One region of the Cupriavidus sp. WS genome, then DNA from elsewhere that is predicted to be linked to it. Evidence: predicted binding sites of a transcription regulator. Region 1 holds the regulator's gene; each other region holds the start of a gene.
What was found. The regulator sigma-54, encoded in region 1, starts transcription at its own class of promoters, with help from an activator protein. The targets are predictions, from matches to a motif close to TGGCANGNAANCTGCTTT.
Positions count from the first base shown of each region.

Region 1 (4,186 bases):
TCCTGTCGCCGCCGCGGCACGGCTGCCCTGATGACGGCTGCGGCCCTCCTCGGCCTGGCGCTGGCCGCGCCGGCCCGCGCCGAGAAGGCCGACCGCGACAAGCCGCTGGTGCTGGAGGCCGACAACGCCAGCTACGACGACGTCAAGCAGGTGTACGTACTGACCGGCAACGTGGTGCTGACCAAGGGCACGATGGTGCTGAAGTCGGACGCGGCGGAAGTGCGCACCGACCCCGAGGGCTACCAGTACGCGGTGGCCACCTCCAAGGGCGGCAAGCAGGCCTACATCCGCCAGAAGCGCGACAACGTCGACGAATACATCGACGGCTGGGGCGACCGCATCGAGTCCGACGGCAAGCAGGACCTGTCCAAGCTGATCGGCCACGCCCGCATGGCGCGCCTGGCCGGCGCCAAGCTGATCGACGAGATCCGCGGCGCGGTGATCACCTACGACAGCCGCAACGAGTTCTACACGGCCACCGGCGGCACCGACAACGCCACCGCGGGCAGCCCGTCCGGGCGCGTGCGCGCGGTGCTGTCGCCGCGCCAGGAGCAGCCCGCCAGCGGCGCCGCCGCCAGCGCGCTGCCGCTCAAGCCCGCGCCGGCCCCCGCCGCCCCCTGACCCCGCCGCAGCCGACCCACGGATTCACGCCTTCATGACCGCTACCCTGACCGAACCGTCGTCCGCGACCAACGTCCTGACCGAAAGCAGCACGCTCGTCGTGCGCCACCTGAAGAAGCGCTACGGCTCGCGCACGGTGGTCAAGGACGTGTCGCTCGACGTGAAAAGCGGCGAGGTGGTGGGCCTGCTCGGCCCCAACGGCGCGGGCAAGACCACCTCGTTCTACATGATCGTCGGGCTGGTGGCGCTGGACGAGGGCGACATCGTGCTCGACGACAAGCACATCAGCGGCCTGGCCATCCACGAGCGCGCCCGCATGGGCCTGTCCTACCTGCCGCAGGAAGCGTCGGTGTTCCGCAAGCTCAACGTGCAGGAGAACATCCGCGCCGTGCTGGAATTGCAGGTCCACGACGGCAAGCCGCTGGCCAAGGCCGAGATCGAGCGGCGCCTGGACACCCTGCTCGACGACCTGCAGATCGCCCACCTGCGCGACAACCCGGCGCTGTCGCTGTCGGGCGGCGAGCGCCGCCGCGTGGAAATCGCGCGCGCGCTGGCCTCCGCGCCGCGCTTCATCCTGCTCGACGAGCCGTTCGCCGGCGTGGACCCGATCGCGGTGGGCGAGATCCAGCGCATCGTCAGCTTCCTCAAGGCGCGCAACATCGGCGTGCTGATCACCGACCACAACGTGCGCGAGACCCTGGGCATCTGCGACCACGCCTACATCATCAGCGAAGGCACGGTGCTGGCGTCCGGGCAGCCGGAAGACATCATCGCCAACGAGTCGGTGCGCAAGGTCTACCTGGGCGAGAACTTCCGCATGTAGCCGCGGGAGGGGCACGCGGGGACACCCGCGAGGCGGCGTTCATGCCGCCTTTCGCCCCGCAAACGATCACGGCGACGCCAGCGATAGCAATTTCCGTTCCACCAGTACGGAAGTTGGGCATAAAATAGCTCGCATGAAACCGTCGCTACAGCTCCGCCTCTCGCAACATCTCGCGCTCACGCCGCAACTCCAGCAGTCGATCCGCCTGCTGCAACTGTCCACGCTCGAACTGCAGCAGGAAGTGGAACAGGCCCTGACCGAGAATCCGCTGCTCGAACGCGAGAACGACTGGATCGAAAGCCCGCTGCGCGTGGCCGCCGACGGCTCGGTCAACCTGCAGAGCGCGCCCGCGCCGGCCCCCGCCGACGGCCAGGGCACCAGCGAGAACCGCGCCGACGGCGCCGCCGACAGCGAGGACAGCTACAGCGACAGCGGCGAGGACTACGGCAACGACTGGAGCCTGGACGACTTCGCCCGCCGCCCGCAGGGCGACGAGGACGAAAAGACCCCGATGCAGTTGCGCGACGCGGAGCCCACGCTGCGCGAGCACCTGATGGAGCAGCTCGCCCCGCTGAAGATCTCCATGCGCGACAAGGGCCTGGCCATCTTCCTGATCGAGTCGCTCGACGACGACGGCTACCTGAGCGCCTCGCTCGAGGAAATCTGCACGGAACTGCCCGAGGAGCTCGAATTCGAGCTCGACGAGGTGCACGCCATCCTCACGCTGCTGCAGAGCTTCGACCCCGCCGGCGTGGGCGCGCGCAACGCCGCCGAATGCCTGGCGCTGCAGCTGCGCCGGCTCAAGCATCCGCAGCGCGAGCTGGCCCTGACCATCGTCACCAGCCATCTCGAACTGCTCGCGGTGCGCGACTACACGCGCCTGAAGAAGGCGCTGCAGGTCGACGAGGCCGACCTCAAGGCCGCGCACGAGCTGATCCGCTCGCTCGCGCCCTACCCCGGCCATGCCTACAGCCGCCCCGAAGCCGACTTCGTCGTGCCCGACGTGTTCGTGCGGAAAATGAGCGGCGGCTGGATCGCGCAGCTCAACCCGGATGTGATGCCGCGGCTACGCATCAACGACATGTACGCGCAGATCCTGCGCGGCGCAAAAGGCGACTCCGGCGCGGCCGGGCTGCAGCAGAAGCTGCAGGAAGCGCGCTGGCTCATCAAGAATATCCAGCAGCGCTTCGACACCATATTGCGCGTCGCACAAGCGATTGTCGAACGTCAAAAGAACTTCTTCACCCACGGGGAAATTGCGATGCGCCCCTTGGTTTTGCGGGAGATTGCCGATACACTGGGTTTACACGAGTCCACCATCTCTCGGGTGACAACTAATAAATACATGGCAACGCCGATGGGGACTTTCGAGCTGAAGTACTTCTTCGGCAGTCACGTATCCACGGAAACCGGCGGCGCGGCCTCATCAACGGCAATCAGGGCGTTGATCAAGCAACTCATAGGAGCCGAAGACCCCAGGAACCCCCTGTCGGACAGCAGGATCGCCGAACTGCTCGGCGAGCAAGGCTTCGTGGTGGCCCGGCGAACCGTGGCCAAATACCGTGAAGCGCTGAAAATCCCTGCCGTCAATCTCCGCAAGACTTTGTAGCCGAGCCGCACCGCCTGCCTGGTGTGGCTCTTTCAGAAGGAGAAACGCTATGAACTTCAAGATCAGTGGACACCACTTGGACATCACGCCCCCGCTGCGTGAGTACGTGGAAACGAAACTGGAGCGTATCGTCAGGCATTTCGATCAAGTCATTGGCGTAAGCGTGCTGCTCTCTGTCGACAATACAAAAGAAAAGGACCGGCGGCAATATGCGGAAATCAATCTACATCTCAAGGGCAAGGACATCTTTGTCGAGGCGCATCACGAAGACCTGTATGCCGCCATCGACGCACTGGTCGACAAGCTCGACCGGCAGGTGATTCGCCACAAGGATCGCGTGCAGAGCCACGACCGCGACGCGGTCAAGTACCAGATGGCCGCATCGCAGATGCAGCAATGACCGTGCCTGGCGGCCCGCCAAGGGGGCCGCCGGTGTCAGTCCCTTGAACCAGAACAAGCCGCGCCCGTTGCGCGGCTTTTTTGCGCCGTCCGCTTTCGTGTCCACCCTCGCGCCGGCGGCCGTTGCGCAATGCCACAAGGGGATTCCGCAACGCCCCGCCGCCGGTGTATGCTGCGCAATACATGAACGGTGGTTCAGCGATTCCGGGCATGCGCGCGGCACCGCTTCCGCGCACGGGCTATTGCGATGCACAAGGCGGGGGCGGGCCTGCTCTATAATGGCCAGACGCCCGACACCGGCATGGGACAACCGGTGCAATGCGGGTATGAGCCGGCACCAGCCTTTTCATCCCCTTTTTGCCTGGCGCGCCCCCCTGCCGGCCCCGGGCCTGCTTACTAGAAAAACCTGCGCATTCCACATGAATCGTTTGGCTAAATTGCTGCCACCCGGCAACATCAACCTCGACGTCAGCGTCACCAGCAAGAAGCGGGTGTTCGAACAGGCCGGGCTCCTCTTCGAGAACAACCACGGCGTAGCGCGCGCCACCGTGACCGACAACCTGTTTGCCCGCGAATCGCTGGGCTCGACCGGCCTCGGCGCCGGCGTGGCCATTCCGCACGGCCGCATCAAGGGCCTGAAGCAGCCGCTGGCCGGCTTCATGCGCCTGGCCGAGCCGATCCCGTTCGAGTCGCCGGACGGCAAGCCGGTATCGCTGCTGATCTTCCTGCTGGTG
Region 1 is NZ_AQPL01000129.1:34,422-38,607, reverse strand. Features, by position in the region: gene lptA (lipopolysaccharide transport periplasmic protein LptA) at 1-621, shown strand, start outside; gene lptB (LPS export ABC transporter ATP-binding protein) at 656-1,444, shown strand; gene K206_RS0112065 (RNA polymerase factor sigma-54) at 1,578-3,053, shown strand; gene hpf (ribosome hibernation-promoting factor, HPF/YfiA family) at 3,103-3,453, shown strand; gene ptsN (PTS IIA-like nitrogen regulatory protein PtsN) at 3,872-4,186, shown strand, end outside.

Region 2 (4,186 bases), on a different contig from region 1:
CCAGATGCTGGGCTACACGCAGTTCCTGCTGGAGCTCGGCGCCGAGCCGGCCCACGTGCTGGCGACCAACGGCAACGAGGCCTGGGCCGCCAAGGTGCAGGCGCTGTTCGACGCCTCGCCCTATGGCGCCGGCTGCAAGGCCTACCCCAAGCGCGACCTGTGGCACCTGCGCTCGCTGCTGTTTACCGAGCCGGTGGATTTCCTGATCGGCAACACCTACGGCAAGTACCTCGAGCGCGACACCAAGACGCCGCTGGTGCGCATGGTGTTCCCGATCTTCGACCGCCACCACTACCACCGCTACCCCACCTGGGGCTACGACGGCGCGCTGCGGATCCTGGTCACGCTGCTCGACGAGTTCTTCGAGACGCTCGATGCCAACACCATCGTCGCCGCGCAGACCGACTACAGCTACGACATCATTCGCTGAGGCAGGGAGGCCGTCATGGCAGACACGGTGCTGGTCAAGCTCACGCAGGACGGCCGCAAGGTCGAGGTGATCGACGGCTGGGTCTGCCTGGCCGGCGCGCGCGAGGCCGACCGCCTGGTGCCGGTGCTCGAGCACCCGAACCGGCAGGGCATCGCCCGCGCGGTGCCGGGCGCCACGCACATGGCCGGCCGCGTGCCGCTGACGCACGCGGAAGCCGCCATCGCGCAGGGCGCGCTGGCGGCCGCGCAGCGCGCGTTCGACGCCAGCCCGTCCGGCATCGCGCAGCGCATCCGCCGCGCGATCTGGACCAAGACCGCGGCCGAAGGGGTGGAGTAGGGCGGGGCAGGGTAAACAGCATTGGGAGCGTGCCGTGATCTATGTGGTCGAACTGCCGGCCGGCGGCGTGCCGCGGGCCTGGTTTGCCTACGACGACGAGGACTTCGCCCGCAAGGTGGCGGCGTCCGATCCGTTGTCGCGCCGGGAAATCCATGACCAGACCACGGCGCGCGCGCTGCTCGCGCTGCTGGGCCACCAGCCCGGCGAGCCGGCGCGCGCGCAATACCCGGCGATCAGCGCGCTCGGCGCCGAGCATGGCTGGGACACGCCGCTCTATCGCGCCGACCACCTGCTCGGGCGCGGCGTGTTCCGGCGCGAGCCGGTGAGCGAGCGCGCGGCGCTGGCGGCGGCGCTGGACGCGCGCGGCGGCGCCTGCATCTACTGGAACGAGCGCGACGCGGTCGGCGCCTTCGAGGGCGCCGACCCGCGCCTGGCCGGCGCGCCGAACTGGCGCGCGCGGCGCGCGCTGCACGCGCAACTGGTGGCGCTCGACGTGCTGGCCGACGACAACTGAGCGCGCGCCGTGGCCACCATCACCGCGCAGGACCTGATCCGGCTGGCGCTGCTGGCGGCGCAGAGCGAGGCCGCCACGCTCGGCGTGGCGGAGCAGGCGCTGATGGTGAGCGCGGTGCAGATGGACGCCATCGAGCGGCTCACGCCCGCGCAGCGCGGCCAGGTGCTCGCGCGCGCGCTGATGGCGCCGTATCCGCTGGGCTTCTTCGCGGCCATGCGCGGCTGCGCCGGGCTCAAGCGCCTGCTGCCCGAGCTCGACGCGCTGTTCGGCGTGCCGCACGGCGCCGACGGGCCGGAGCCGCTCGACGTCGGCGAGCACCAGTTGCGCGCGCTGGCCCAGGCCGCGCGCCGCAACGCGCCGCTGGCGGTGCGCCTGGCGGCGCTGCTGCACAAGATCGGCATGGGCCGCACGCCGCCGGCGGTGTGGCCGAGCCATCCCGGGCACGGCGCGCGCGGCATGATCCTGCTGGCCGCGCTGGCGCGGCGCATCGCGCTGCCCGCCGACGCGCTCGACCTGACGCTGCTGGCGGTGGCCGAGTGCGACCGCGTGCATCGCGCGTGCGACCTGCGCGCCGGCGCCATCGCCGCGCTGCTCGAGCGCGTGGAGGCCGAGGCGCGGCCCGAGCGCTTCGAGCAGCTGCTGGCCGTGTGCTGCTGCGACTACGCCGCCTACCCGGGCCACGCCGAAGCCGTCTACCAGCGCGCGCCGAGCCTGCGCCGCGCGCTGGCCGCCTATCTCGCCGTGCGCGAGCCCGCACAGCCGGACGCGCTGCTGGAAGCGCGCGCGCGGGCCATCGCGCAGGCGGGGATTGGTGCCGGGGTCGGCACGGGCACTGGCGCCGAAAACGCGGACCGGCGCTGAGCGCGCGCCGCCGGCGCTGTGTCGCGAATGCTTTGTCGCAATCCATTCAAACGCGCCAAGACACCAGTGCCGGCGCGTGTCTTCCTGACTGTCATGTGGCCGCTGCGTCGGTTTTGTGGCGCTTTGCGCGTGGTACGGAAATTGCCAGTGCAAGGGTACGTACCGGCAAGGAGCCCGTCATGTCAGTTTCGCTGAAAGCCAAGATCGCCGAAGTGTTCGACGAGCCCGGTTGCGACAAGAACCAGGGCAAGAGCGAGAAAGAGCGCAAGAAGGGCTGCACCAAGCAGCTCTCGCCCGGCGCGGCCGCGGGCGGCTGCGCGTTCGACGGCGCCAAGATCGCGCTGCAGCCGGTGGTGGACGTGGCCCACCTCGTGCACGGGCCGATCGCCTGCGAGGGCAACGCCTGGGACAACCGCCACGCGGCGTCGTCCGGCTCGCAGCTCTACCGCACCGGCTTCACCACCGACATCAACGAGCTCGACGTGATCTACGGCGGCGAGAAGCGCCTGTTCCGCAGCGTGCGCGAGATCATCGAGAAATACGACCCGCCGGCGGTGTTCGTCTACCAGACCTGCGTCACCGCGCTGATCGGCGACGACATCGAGGCGGTGTGCAAGCGCGCCAGCGAGAAGTTCGGCAAGCCGGTGATCCCGGTCAACGCGCCGGGCTTCGCCGGGCCCAAGAACCTCGGCAACAAGCTTGGCGGCGAGGCCATCCTGGACTACGTGATCGGCACGCGCGAGCCCGACTACACCACGCCCTACGACATCAACATCATCGGCGAGTACAACCTGTCCGGCGAGCTGTGGCAGACCAAGCCGCTGCTCGACGCGCTGGGCATCCGCATCCTGTCGTGCATCTCGGGTGACGGCCGCTACAGCGAGATCGCCGGCGCGCACCGCGCCAGGGTCAACATGATGGTGTGCTCGAAGTCGATGATCAACATCGCCACCAAGATGCAGCAGCGCTACGGCATCCCTTACTTCGAGGGCTCGTTCTACGGCATCGGCGACATGAGCGACACGCTGCGGCAGATCGCCGCGCTGCTGGTGCGCCAGGGCGCGCCCGACGACCTGCTGGCGCGCACCGAGCGGCTGATCGCGTCGGAGGAGGCGCGCGCCTGGCAGCGCATCGCGCGGTACCGGGAGCGCCTGGCCGGCAAGCGCGTGCTGCTCATCACCGGCGGCGTGAAGTCGTGGTCGGTGGTGGCGGCGCTGCAGGAGGCGGGGCTGGAGATCGTCGGCACCAGCATCAAGAAGAGCACCGCCGAGGACAAGCAGAAGATCAAGGAGATCATGGGCGACGACGCGCACATGATCGACGACATGACGCCGCGCGAGATGTACAACATGCTCCGCGAGGCGCGCGCCGACATCATGCTCTCGGGCGGGCGCTCGCAGTTCGTCGCGCTCAAGGCGCGCATGCCGTGGCTGGACATCAACCAGGAGCGCCACCATCCGTACGCCGGCTACGAGGGCATCGTCGAGCTGGTGCACGAGATCGACCGCGCGATCCACAACCCGGTGTGGCAGCAGGTGCGCATCCCGGCGCCGTGGGGCGACGACGGCGAGACCCTGGGCGCGCTGCCCGGCGCTCGACCGGTCCCGCAATCTGCCCCGCAATTTGCTCCACAACCCGCCGCCGTGCCGGCCTGAAGGCCGCGCCGCCACCGCCAGGAGCCAGCATGGCCCAAGTCGTCGAATCCCGCAAAGCCTGCGCGGTCAATCCGCTCAAGATGAGCCAGCCGCTCGGGGCGAGCTTCGCCTTCCTCGGGCTCGATGCCTGCATGCCGGTGATGCACGGCTCGCAGGGCTGCACCTCGTTCGGGCTGGTGCTGCTGGTGCGCCATTTCAAGGAGGCGATCCCGCTGCAGACCACGGCGATGAACGAAGTCACCACCATCCTGGGCGGCTACGAGAACATCGAGGCGGCGCTGCTCAACATCCGCAAGCGCGCCGCGCCGCGCATCATCGCCATCTGCTCCACGGGCCTGACCGAGACCAAGGGCGACGATGTGGAGGGCTACCTGGTCACGGCGCGCCAGC
Region 2 is NZ_AQPL01000090.1:5,331-9,516, reverse strand. Features, by position in the region: gene nifK (nitrogenase molybdenum-iron protein subunit beta) at 1-430, shown strand, start outside; gene K206_RS0109020 (hypothetical protein) at 446-766, shown strand; gene K206_RS0109015 (hypothetical protein) at 801-1,280, shown strand; gene K206_RS37845 (hypothetical protein) at 1,290-2,141, shown strand; gene nifE (nitrogenase iron-molybdenum cofactor biosynthesis protein NifE) at 2,321-3,796, shown strand; gene nifN (nitrogenase iron-molybdenum cofactor biosynthesis protein NifN) at 3,826-4,186, shown strand, end outside.
Region 2: the regulator sigma-54 is predicted to act here: its motif matches at 2,272-2,289, upstream of nifE (nitrogenase iron-molybdenum cofactor biosynthesis protein NifE).

Region 3 (4,186 bases), on a different contig from region 1:
CAGGCGCGGCTTGTAGTAGCGCTCGAAGGTGTCGGGGTACTTCTGCGCCAGCCACGCCATCTCGTCGGGCTTGGGGATCCACGTATGGAAGCCGGCGGCGGCGGCGTAGTTGTAGAAGGTGCCCCACGCTTCGTGCGTGATGCGGTCCTTGGTGCGGGTGGCGGCCTCGTGGTGCTTCGGCATGCGCAGGCCGTAGCGCTCCAGATCGCGGAACAGCGCGCCGCCGGCCTGCTCGAAGTACATCTCCCAGGCCTCGGCCCACGACATCACGCGGCGCGGCAGCATGTAGTCCATCATCATGCCGACCAGCGTGAGCAGGCGGAAGCCGCGCCAGAACCATTTGTCCAGCCACTTCTGCAGGATGGGGATGTTGCCGGGGTCCTGCTGGCACAGGAACTTCACCACTTCCAGGCCCAGCGTCATGTGGCGCGACTCGTCCGACTGCGCCGAGAAGCCGAACGTCACCGTGGCCATGTCGCCGTTGTAGGCCGCGCCCGACATGAAGGGCATGAACAGCAGGTTGGTCAGCACGTACTCGAACGAGAACGAGATCGCGGTGATGAACTCGAACGGCCCCGCGCTCATGGCGTCCTCGAAATACGACTTGGGCACCGACAGGTACCAGACCCGGTCATGCATGTGGCGCCATTCGCCGAAGCCGTGGAAATACTTGTTGTAGACCGACATCGTGTGCAGTTGCGTCTGCGCGTGGCGCAGCTCGTCGACGGACTGCATCTGCGCCGCCACGCGCGCGCCGGCGCCGCGGAAATGGCGCCCGAGATGGGCGTAGCCGCGGTGCGCGGCGTACTCCAGCGGCGTCACGCCGGTCAGGAACAGGCGCAGCGCGTTCAGGTAGCGCGGGTCGGAGACGTTGAGGTGGCCGTTGTTCTGCACGAAGGAGTCGATGATCGCGTACAGCTTGCGCTCCTTCTCCGACTGGTATTTCCAGTAGGCGTCCATCGTCATGCGGAACGGGTCTTCCCACTGGTCCCAGTCGTGGATCTTGATGCCCTCGTACTTGTCGTAGGGAAAGACCTTGTCCATCGGCTCGTAGGTGGTCTCCCAGCCGAGGTCGCGCGTCATCGTCGCGTATTTCTCGCGCAGGTTGAGCTTCTTGCGTGCGTCCATGATGTCTCCGTTATGCTTGCCCGCCGCCGGCGCGGCGGTGAATTCAGTCGTTCCAGCGCAGCGTGAAGGCGTCGTCGTCCTCGTCGATGTTGCCGCACAGCGAGATCAGGTTGAGGTGGATCTCCTGCAGGTCCCAGTCGCGGCCGAGCTTGTCCGAGACCAGCGCGCGCACGATGGTGAGGTGCCCCGGCGCGTCGATCTTCACCATCGCGGGAAAGCGCGACACCACGGCGTGCGGGTTGGCCTCGGTGATGGCGTCGATGATGGGGCGGGTGTCGTCGTTGCTCTGCAGCGCGATGTAGACGTTGGAGACGTTCGAGACGTTCGAGACGTCGGCAGTGTTGGCGGTCATGGCGCGCTCCTCAGTCCAGGCCGAGCTTGCGCAGGCGCACGTCGAACTGCTCCAGGCACAGCGCCACGGCCTGCTCGCCGCCGGCGCCCAGCAGCGTGTCCGCCACCGGCACCAGCGCGGCGCCGGCCTGCGCGCGCGCGCCGCGCGCCCAGCCCGCCAGCAGCGCGCGGTTGGCCTCCGACTCGGCCGCCGCGGTCTGCACCACGGCGTCGACCCAGCGCGCGTGTTCCTCGCGCCAGTCGTTCATGAACTCGGTCAGCACCGCCAGCCCGGTGCCGCAGGCGCGCGCGATGGCGGCGTCGGCGTGCTGGTACACCAGCGGATAGAGCAGGCCGTCGAGCACCAGGTTCTGGGTGACGAAGGTCTCGAACCAGTCCTCGATCACGAAGCTGTGCTCGACCATGCGGCGCAGCGGCTGCCACGCCGGGCTGTCCAGCCAGGCCACCCTGGCGCGCTCCAGCGCCGCGCCGGTATTGCCGTCGAGCAGCATGCCGATGCGCGACAGGTACTGCGCGATGCCGAGCCGGTCCATCGCGCAATAGGTGCAGGCCTGCGTGATGGCGGTGCCCCAGCCGTAGTCGGCGCAATAGAAATTGTTCATGTTGGCGCCCCACTCCACGTGGCGCAGCGGCAGCAGGCCGTCGGCCAGGCGCTCCCGCCACTCGGCCGGCAGCGCCTGCAGCAGGCCGCGCTTTTCCACGAAGGCGAAGCTTTTCTCGGTGGCGTCCTGCTGGCGGCCGCGCGCGCCGACGTAGGCGCCGTAGTAGTACTGGCGCGGGTCCTTGAGCGCGTACCAGTCCGCCATGACGATGGCGGTGCGGCTCTTGTCGTAGAGCGCGTGGCCCGGGTCCCAGGTGGGGCGGTAGTGGAAGTTGACCTCCGACTGCACGTCGTAGGTGGCCTCCTGGTAGCGCGACGCGGGCTTGTCGCCGAAGCGGCGCGCCACGTGGCCGTAGGTCTGGCGCAGCGGCTCGATCTGCCGGGTCTTGATGTCGACTTGCATGGCTGGGTCTCCTGGGTCCTGCTGTTCTCGATGTTCCTGGTGTTCCGGTTTCGGGCGGGCGCTCAGGCGTCCGGTTCAGGTGGGAGGAAGCGCACGCGGTTGACGCTGCAGAACGCCTCGAACATCGGCTCGGGCATGATCAGCTCGACGTTGAGCTCGGGGTCCGCCACGCAGAAGGCGAACTGCACGAAGCCCGCCGGCGTGCGGCCGTCCACGCGCACGTAGCGCGGCACGGCTTCGAACAGGGGGACCGACTGGTTGATCATGGCGCGCTCCTCGGGTTGGCTGGCACGGAGCTCCATTGCGAAGAGCGTGCCAGCCGGCGCGAAGCACGGCGGCGCAAGGGCCGGCGGCCCGGAGCGCGGCGTTGCCCGCGCGTTTACCCGCACGGGAGCGGCGGCGGCGCGTCGATGAATTGATCAAGCCCGCGGCCGGGCTTGATCAAATGGTGAAAAGCCGCGTGGGGCGGGCGTTTGCGGGCGGCGCGCGCGGGCTGTGCGCCGCAACAGGCGGCGCCGCGCGGGACAGCGCGAACGGTGGCGCGAACGGGGAGGAACGCGGCATGCGCCGCAGCAAGCCGCGCCGGGCGGCCGCGCGGCGCGCCGCGGGGGATGGATCAAATGGTGAAAGCGCGGCCGGGCACGTGGCAAGGCACGCGCCGGCCACGTGGACCGGCCCGTCTCAGTTGCCGCGGCCGCCGCGGTTCTTCCAGCGGTAGGCCAGTTGCGGCCGGGTGATGCCGAGCAGGCGCGCGGCCTGGCTCAGGTTGCCGTCGGCGCGCGCCATCGCGGCCTCCATCAGCACGGTCTCCACGTCGCCCAGCGCGAGCTGCTGCTCGGCCATGTGGTCGAGCAGGCCGTGCACCGCCGCTTCGCGCAGGGCCGGCAGCGTGCCGCCGGCGCCCAGGCGCGGCGCGGTGTCCATGCCGGCCTGCGCGCCCGCGGGCAGGAACAGGTGGTCGGCGGAGATCAGGCCGCCGTTGCCGGCCAGGATCACGCCGCGCTCGATCACGTTCTCCAGCTCGCGCACGTTGCCGGGCCAGTCGTGGCGGCGCAGTTCGGCCAGCGCGCGGTCGGTGATGCCGACGATCTTCTTGCCGTGGCGCGCGCCGCAGCGGGCCACGAAGCGCTCCGCCAGCAGGCGGATGTCGTCGAGCCGCTCGCGCAGCGGCGGGATGGTGACGGGATAGACGTTGAGACGGTAGTACAGGTCCTTGCGGAAGGTGCCGGCCTTGACCGCCTCGGCCAGGTCCACGTTGGTGGCGGCCACCAGCCGCACGTCCACGCGGCGCGGCGCGGCGCCGCCCACGCGCTCCACCTCGCCTTCCTGCAGCACGCGCAGCAGCTTGGACTGCGCCGGCAGCGACAGCTCGCCCAGCTCGTCGAGGAACAAGGTGCCGCCGTGCGCGCGCTCGAAGCGGCCCGGGCGCGACTGGTGCGCGCCGGTGAAGGCGCCCTTGTCCACGCCGAACAGCTCGGACTCGACCAGCTCGTCGGGGATCGCCGCGCAGTTGACCGCCACGAAGGGCTTGTCGGCGCGCGCGCTCACGCTGTGCAGCGCCTGCGCGAAGCGCTCCTTGCCGACCCCGGTCTCGCCCAGCAGCAGCACCGTCACGTTGCTGGCCGCGGCGCGCTGCAGCAGGCCCCAGGCGGCGCGGAACCCGGGCGAGCAGCCCACCAGGTCGGCGGGCTTGCCGTCGCCGC
Region 3 is NZ_AQPL01000196.1:39,236-43,421, forward strand. Features, by position in the region: gene K206_RS0116425 (aromatic/alkene/methane monooxygenase hydroxylase/oxygenase subunit alpha) at 1-1,128, opposite strand, end outside; gene K206_RS0116430 (MmoB/DmpM family protein) at 1,172-1,480, opposite strand; gene K206_RS0116435 (aromatic/alkene monooxygenase hydroxylase subunit beta) at 1,491-2,483, opposite strand; gene K206_RS0116440 (phenol hydroxylase subunit) at 2,546-2,749, opposite strand; gene poxR (phenol degradation transcriptional regulator PoxR) at 3,165-4,186, opposite strand, start outside.
Region 3: the regulator sigma-54 is predicted to act here: its motif matches at 2,784-2,801, upstream of K206_RS0116440 (phenol hydroxylase subunit).

Region 4 (4,186 bases), on a different contig from region 1:
CAGGAGCTGGGCCGCGGCCTGGTGGTGGAGCCGTACCTCGCCACCGTGGTCGGCGCCTGCGCGCTCAGGCTGGCCGGCGGCCAGGACGCGCTGCTGGAGCAGGTCGCCGGCGGCGAGCTGAAGCTGGCGGTGGCCTTCAACGAGCCGCACGCGCGCTACGCGCTCAACGACGTGCGCGTCACCGCCAAGGACGGCAAGCTCAACGGCCGCAAGTCCGTGGTCCTCCACGGCGCGCAGGCCGGCAAGCTCATCGTCTCGGCGCGCACCGCCGGCGCCGATGCCGACACCGGCGGCATCTCGCTGTTCCTGGTCGACCCGCGGGCCGCCGGCGTCAGCGTCACCGACTACCGCACCATCGACAACCTGCGCGCCGCCGACATCGCCTTCCAGGATGCGCCGGGCGAACTGCTGGGCACCGCCGGCGCCGCGTGGGACGTGATCGAGCAGGTCGCCGACTACGCCGCCGTGCTGCTGTGCGCGGAAGCGGTCGGCGTGATCGACGCGCTCAACGCCGCCACGCTGGAATACGCCAAGACGCGCCAGCAGTTCGGCCAGCCCATCGCGCGCTTCCAGGCGCTGCAGCACCGCATGGTGGAGATGTTCATCCACGCCGAGCAGTCGCGCTCGATCACGCTGCTGGCCGCCGCCCGCTTCGATGAGGCCAGCCCCGCCGAGCGCCGCCGCCTGGCCTCCGCCGCCAAGGCGCGCGTGGGGCAGGCGGCCCGCTCGGTCGGGCAGGAAGCGGTGCAGATCCACGGCGGCATGGGCGTGACCGACGAACTGCCGGCCGCGCACATGTTCAAGCGGCTGACGCTGATCAACACCACCTTCGGCGACGTCGACCACCACCTGGGCCGCTTCGCGGCGCAGCCCGGGTTCCTGGAAACCGCCTGATCCGGGAACATGACAGAAACCGCGCCGCAGTCCGGGCGCGGTTTTTTTTCATGCCGCGGCCACCGCCGCGCCACATGCCACAGGCCACACGCCACAGAAGGAAAAGGAGCATCCATGCCTTCCCTGTATTTCGAAGACTTCACCGTCGGCAGCAAGCGCGACCTCGGCTCGCACCTCGTGACCGAGGAAGAGATCCTCGCCTTCGCGCGCCAGTACGATCCGCAGCCCTTCCACGTCGACAAGGACGCGGCGCAGAACAGCATCTACAAGGGCCTGATCTCGAGCGGCTGGATGACCTGCTCGATCATGATGCGGCTGCTGGTGGACAACATGACTTCCAAGTCGGCCAGCATGGGCTCGCCCGGCGTGGACGAGATCCGCTGGCTCAAGCCGGTCTACGCCGGCGACACGCTGAGCGTGTCGCTGGTGGTGCTCGATGCGCGCGCGTCCACCTCCAAGCCGGACCGCGGCGTGATCCACACCCAGTGGGAAGCCACCAACCAGCGCGGCGAGCTGGTCTGCACGGTCAAGGGCATGGGCATGTACGGCCGCCGCCCGGCCTGAGGCCGTTGCCAGCCCGCCTGCATCAAGGCATCATCTGGCGGCGCCGGCCCGCGCCGCTTTCGCCATCTTCGCCACCCCGCCACCCCCGCGACAACAACAAGGAGACACCATGCGTACCATCGCTTCGCTCGAAGAACTGGAAAGCCTGCAAGGCCAGGAAGTGGCCGTCAGCGACTGGATCGAAGTCACCCAGCACCAGGTCAACCAGTTCGCCGAAGCCACCGGCGATCATCAATGGATCCACGTCGACGTGGAGCGCGCGCGCCGCGAGTCGCCGTTCGGCGGCCCGGTGGCGCACGGCTTCCTCACGCTGTCGCTGCTGCCCGCGTTCCTGCACAACGCGCTCGACATGCCCGGCGTGAAGATGGGCGTGAACTACGGCCTGAACCGCGTGCGCTTCACCGCGCCGGTGCCGGTCGGCAGCCGCCTGCGCGCGCGCGTGAAACTGCTCTCGGTGGAGCGCCTCGAGCCGCTGCCCAACGCGCCCGCGCTGGTCGGCGCCCAGTCGATCTGGGAAGTCACGGTGGAGCGCGAAGGCAGCGAGCGGCCCGTGTGCGTGGCGGAGTCGATCACGCGCCGCTACTCGTAGCGCCGGCTCGCGGCACCGACGCATAGCACCCACAGCATCGCATGGCCGGGCGCGCCTGCCGCGCCCGGCGCGTATTTCTCGCCGACGCGCGCCGCCGCCCACGCCGCGGCGGTTCGCATCGACCCCTCCCCGCACCACGAAGCCGCCGCGCCAGTCCCGTCGCCGGTTGCGCCGTTCATCCCCCCCCTGGTTCCCCACCGCCATTCGCATCCGCGGAGCGGCCGCCACGCACCACGGCGCGGCAGTCCGGCCAGCGCGCGCGGCCGCGCATGCCCCAATCTGAGTCTGGCCGCCGCCGTGCACGGAGTTGGTGCGCATACATCGCGCACAGTCGTGGTGCGCAGGGCTTTCCCCCGCCACCGGAAGCACGCCACGGCTCGCCCCGCGGCGCCCGGCGCTCATGGCACGCTAGTTGCAGATACGTTACTTGGGGTGCGTTGTTCCTTATCAAACACGAGACAATCTGGGAGCTGCAATGAAACGACGTGACATGCTGAAGCTGTCGGCGGTAGCCGCCGCGGCGCTTTTCGCAACGGCCGGGGTCAGCCCGCTGGCGATGGCGCAGTCCAAGGATCCGATCAAGGTCGGTGTCCTGCATTCGTTGTCCGGCACCATGGCCATTTCCGAAACGTCGCTCAAGGACGTGGCGCTGATGACCATCGACGAGATCAACAAGAGCGGCGGCGTGCTCGGCCGCAAGCTCGAGCCGGTGGTGGTCGATCCGGCCTCCAACTGGCCGCTGTTCGCCGAGAAGGCGCGCCAGCTCGTCACCAACGACAAGGTCGCCGTGACCTTCGGCTGCTGGACCTCGGTGTCGCGCAAGTCGGTGCTGCCGGTCTACGAGGAACTCAACGCGCTGCTGTTCTACCCGGTGCAGTATGAAGGCGAGGAGATGTCCAAGAACGTCTTCTACACCGGCGCGGCGCCCAACCAGCAGGCCATCCCCGCGGTCGAGTACCTGATGAGCAAGGAAGGCGGCGGCGCCAAGCGCTTCTTCCTGCTGGGCACCGACTACGTCTACCCGCGCACCACCAACAAGATCCTGCGCGCCTTCCTCAAGAGCAAGGGCGTGGCGGACAAGGACATCGAAGAGGTCTACACGCCGTTCGGCCACAGCGACTACCAGACCATCGTCGCCAACATCAAGAAGTTCTCGCAGGGCGGCAAGACCGCGGTGATCTCCACCATCAACGGCGACTCCAACGTGCCGTTCTACAAGGAGCTCGGCAACGCCGGCCTGAAGGCCAAGGACGTGCCGGTGGTGGCCTTCTCCGTGGGCGAGGAAGAACTGCGCGGCATCGACACCAAGCCGCTGGTCGGCCACCTGGCCGCGTGGAACTACTTCATGTCGGTCAAGAACCCGACCAACGACGCCTTCAAGAAGGAATGGGCGGCGTGGGTCAAGGCCAACAACCTGCCGGGCGGCGACAAGCGCGTGACCAACGACCCGATGGAAGCCACCTACGTCGGCATCCACATGTGGGCGCAGGCCGTGAAGAAGGCCGGCAGCACCGATCCGGACAAGGTGCGCGCGGCCATGTACGGCCAGACCTTCAAGGCCCCGGACGGCTTCACGCTGACGATGGGCGACAACCACCACCTGTACAAGCCGGTGATGATCGGCGAAGTCAAGGGCGACGGCCAGTTCACGGTGGTGTGGAAGACGCCGAAGCCGATCCGCGCGCAGCCGTGGAGCCCGTTCATCTCCGGCAACGAAGGCAAGCCGGACAAGGTGATGTAAGCCGGCGGCGCAAGCCGCCGCGCGATGCCGGCGCGAGGCGCGCTGCCTCTCCCGCCGGGCCGCGGCGCGGGGCAGGGGCGGGCCGGCAACGCGCCGCGCCGGCCCGCGCCGCCGCGCGCGGCATCGTCAGAAGGCCCGAAGGCCAGCCGGTCTGACGGCCGGCCCTTTCTTCCGCCCTGTCCGCCGGGCGGAAGCCGCCCGCATCGCTGCGCCCCCAAAGTACAAGAGACGCGACCCGAAGCGCGCAACCAGGACTCCGCCAGCCCTATGCACCGATCCTTTTCCCTTTCCGCCTTGCCCTGGCTGCGCGCCATGCTGGCCGCGCTGCTGCTGGCCGCGGCGCCGCTGTGGGCCGCGCCGCTCACGCAGGCCGACCTCAAGCCGCTGGCCGAGGACGA
Region 4 is NZ_AQPL01000205.1:37,066-41,251, forward strand. Features, by position in the region: gene K206_RS0117265 (acyl-CoA dehydrogenase family protein) at 1-894, shown strand, start outside; gene K206_RS0117270 (MaoC family dehydratase) at 1,009-1,458, shown strand; gene K206_RS0117275 (MaoC family dehydratase) at 1,568-2,047, shown strand; gene K206_RS44660 (hypothetical protein) at 2,038-2,166, opposite strand; gene urtA (urea ABC transporter substrate-binding protein) at 2,523-3,788, shown strand; gene urtB (urea ABC transporter permease subunit UrtB) at 4,056-4,186, shown strand, end outside.
Region 4: the regulator sigma-54 is predicted to act here: its motif matches at 2,449-2,466, upstream of urtA (urea ABC transporter substrate-binding protein).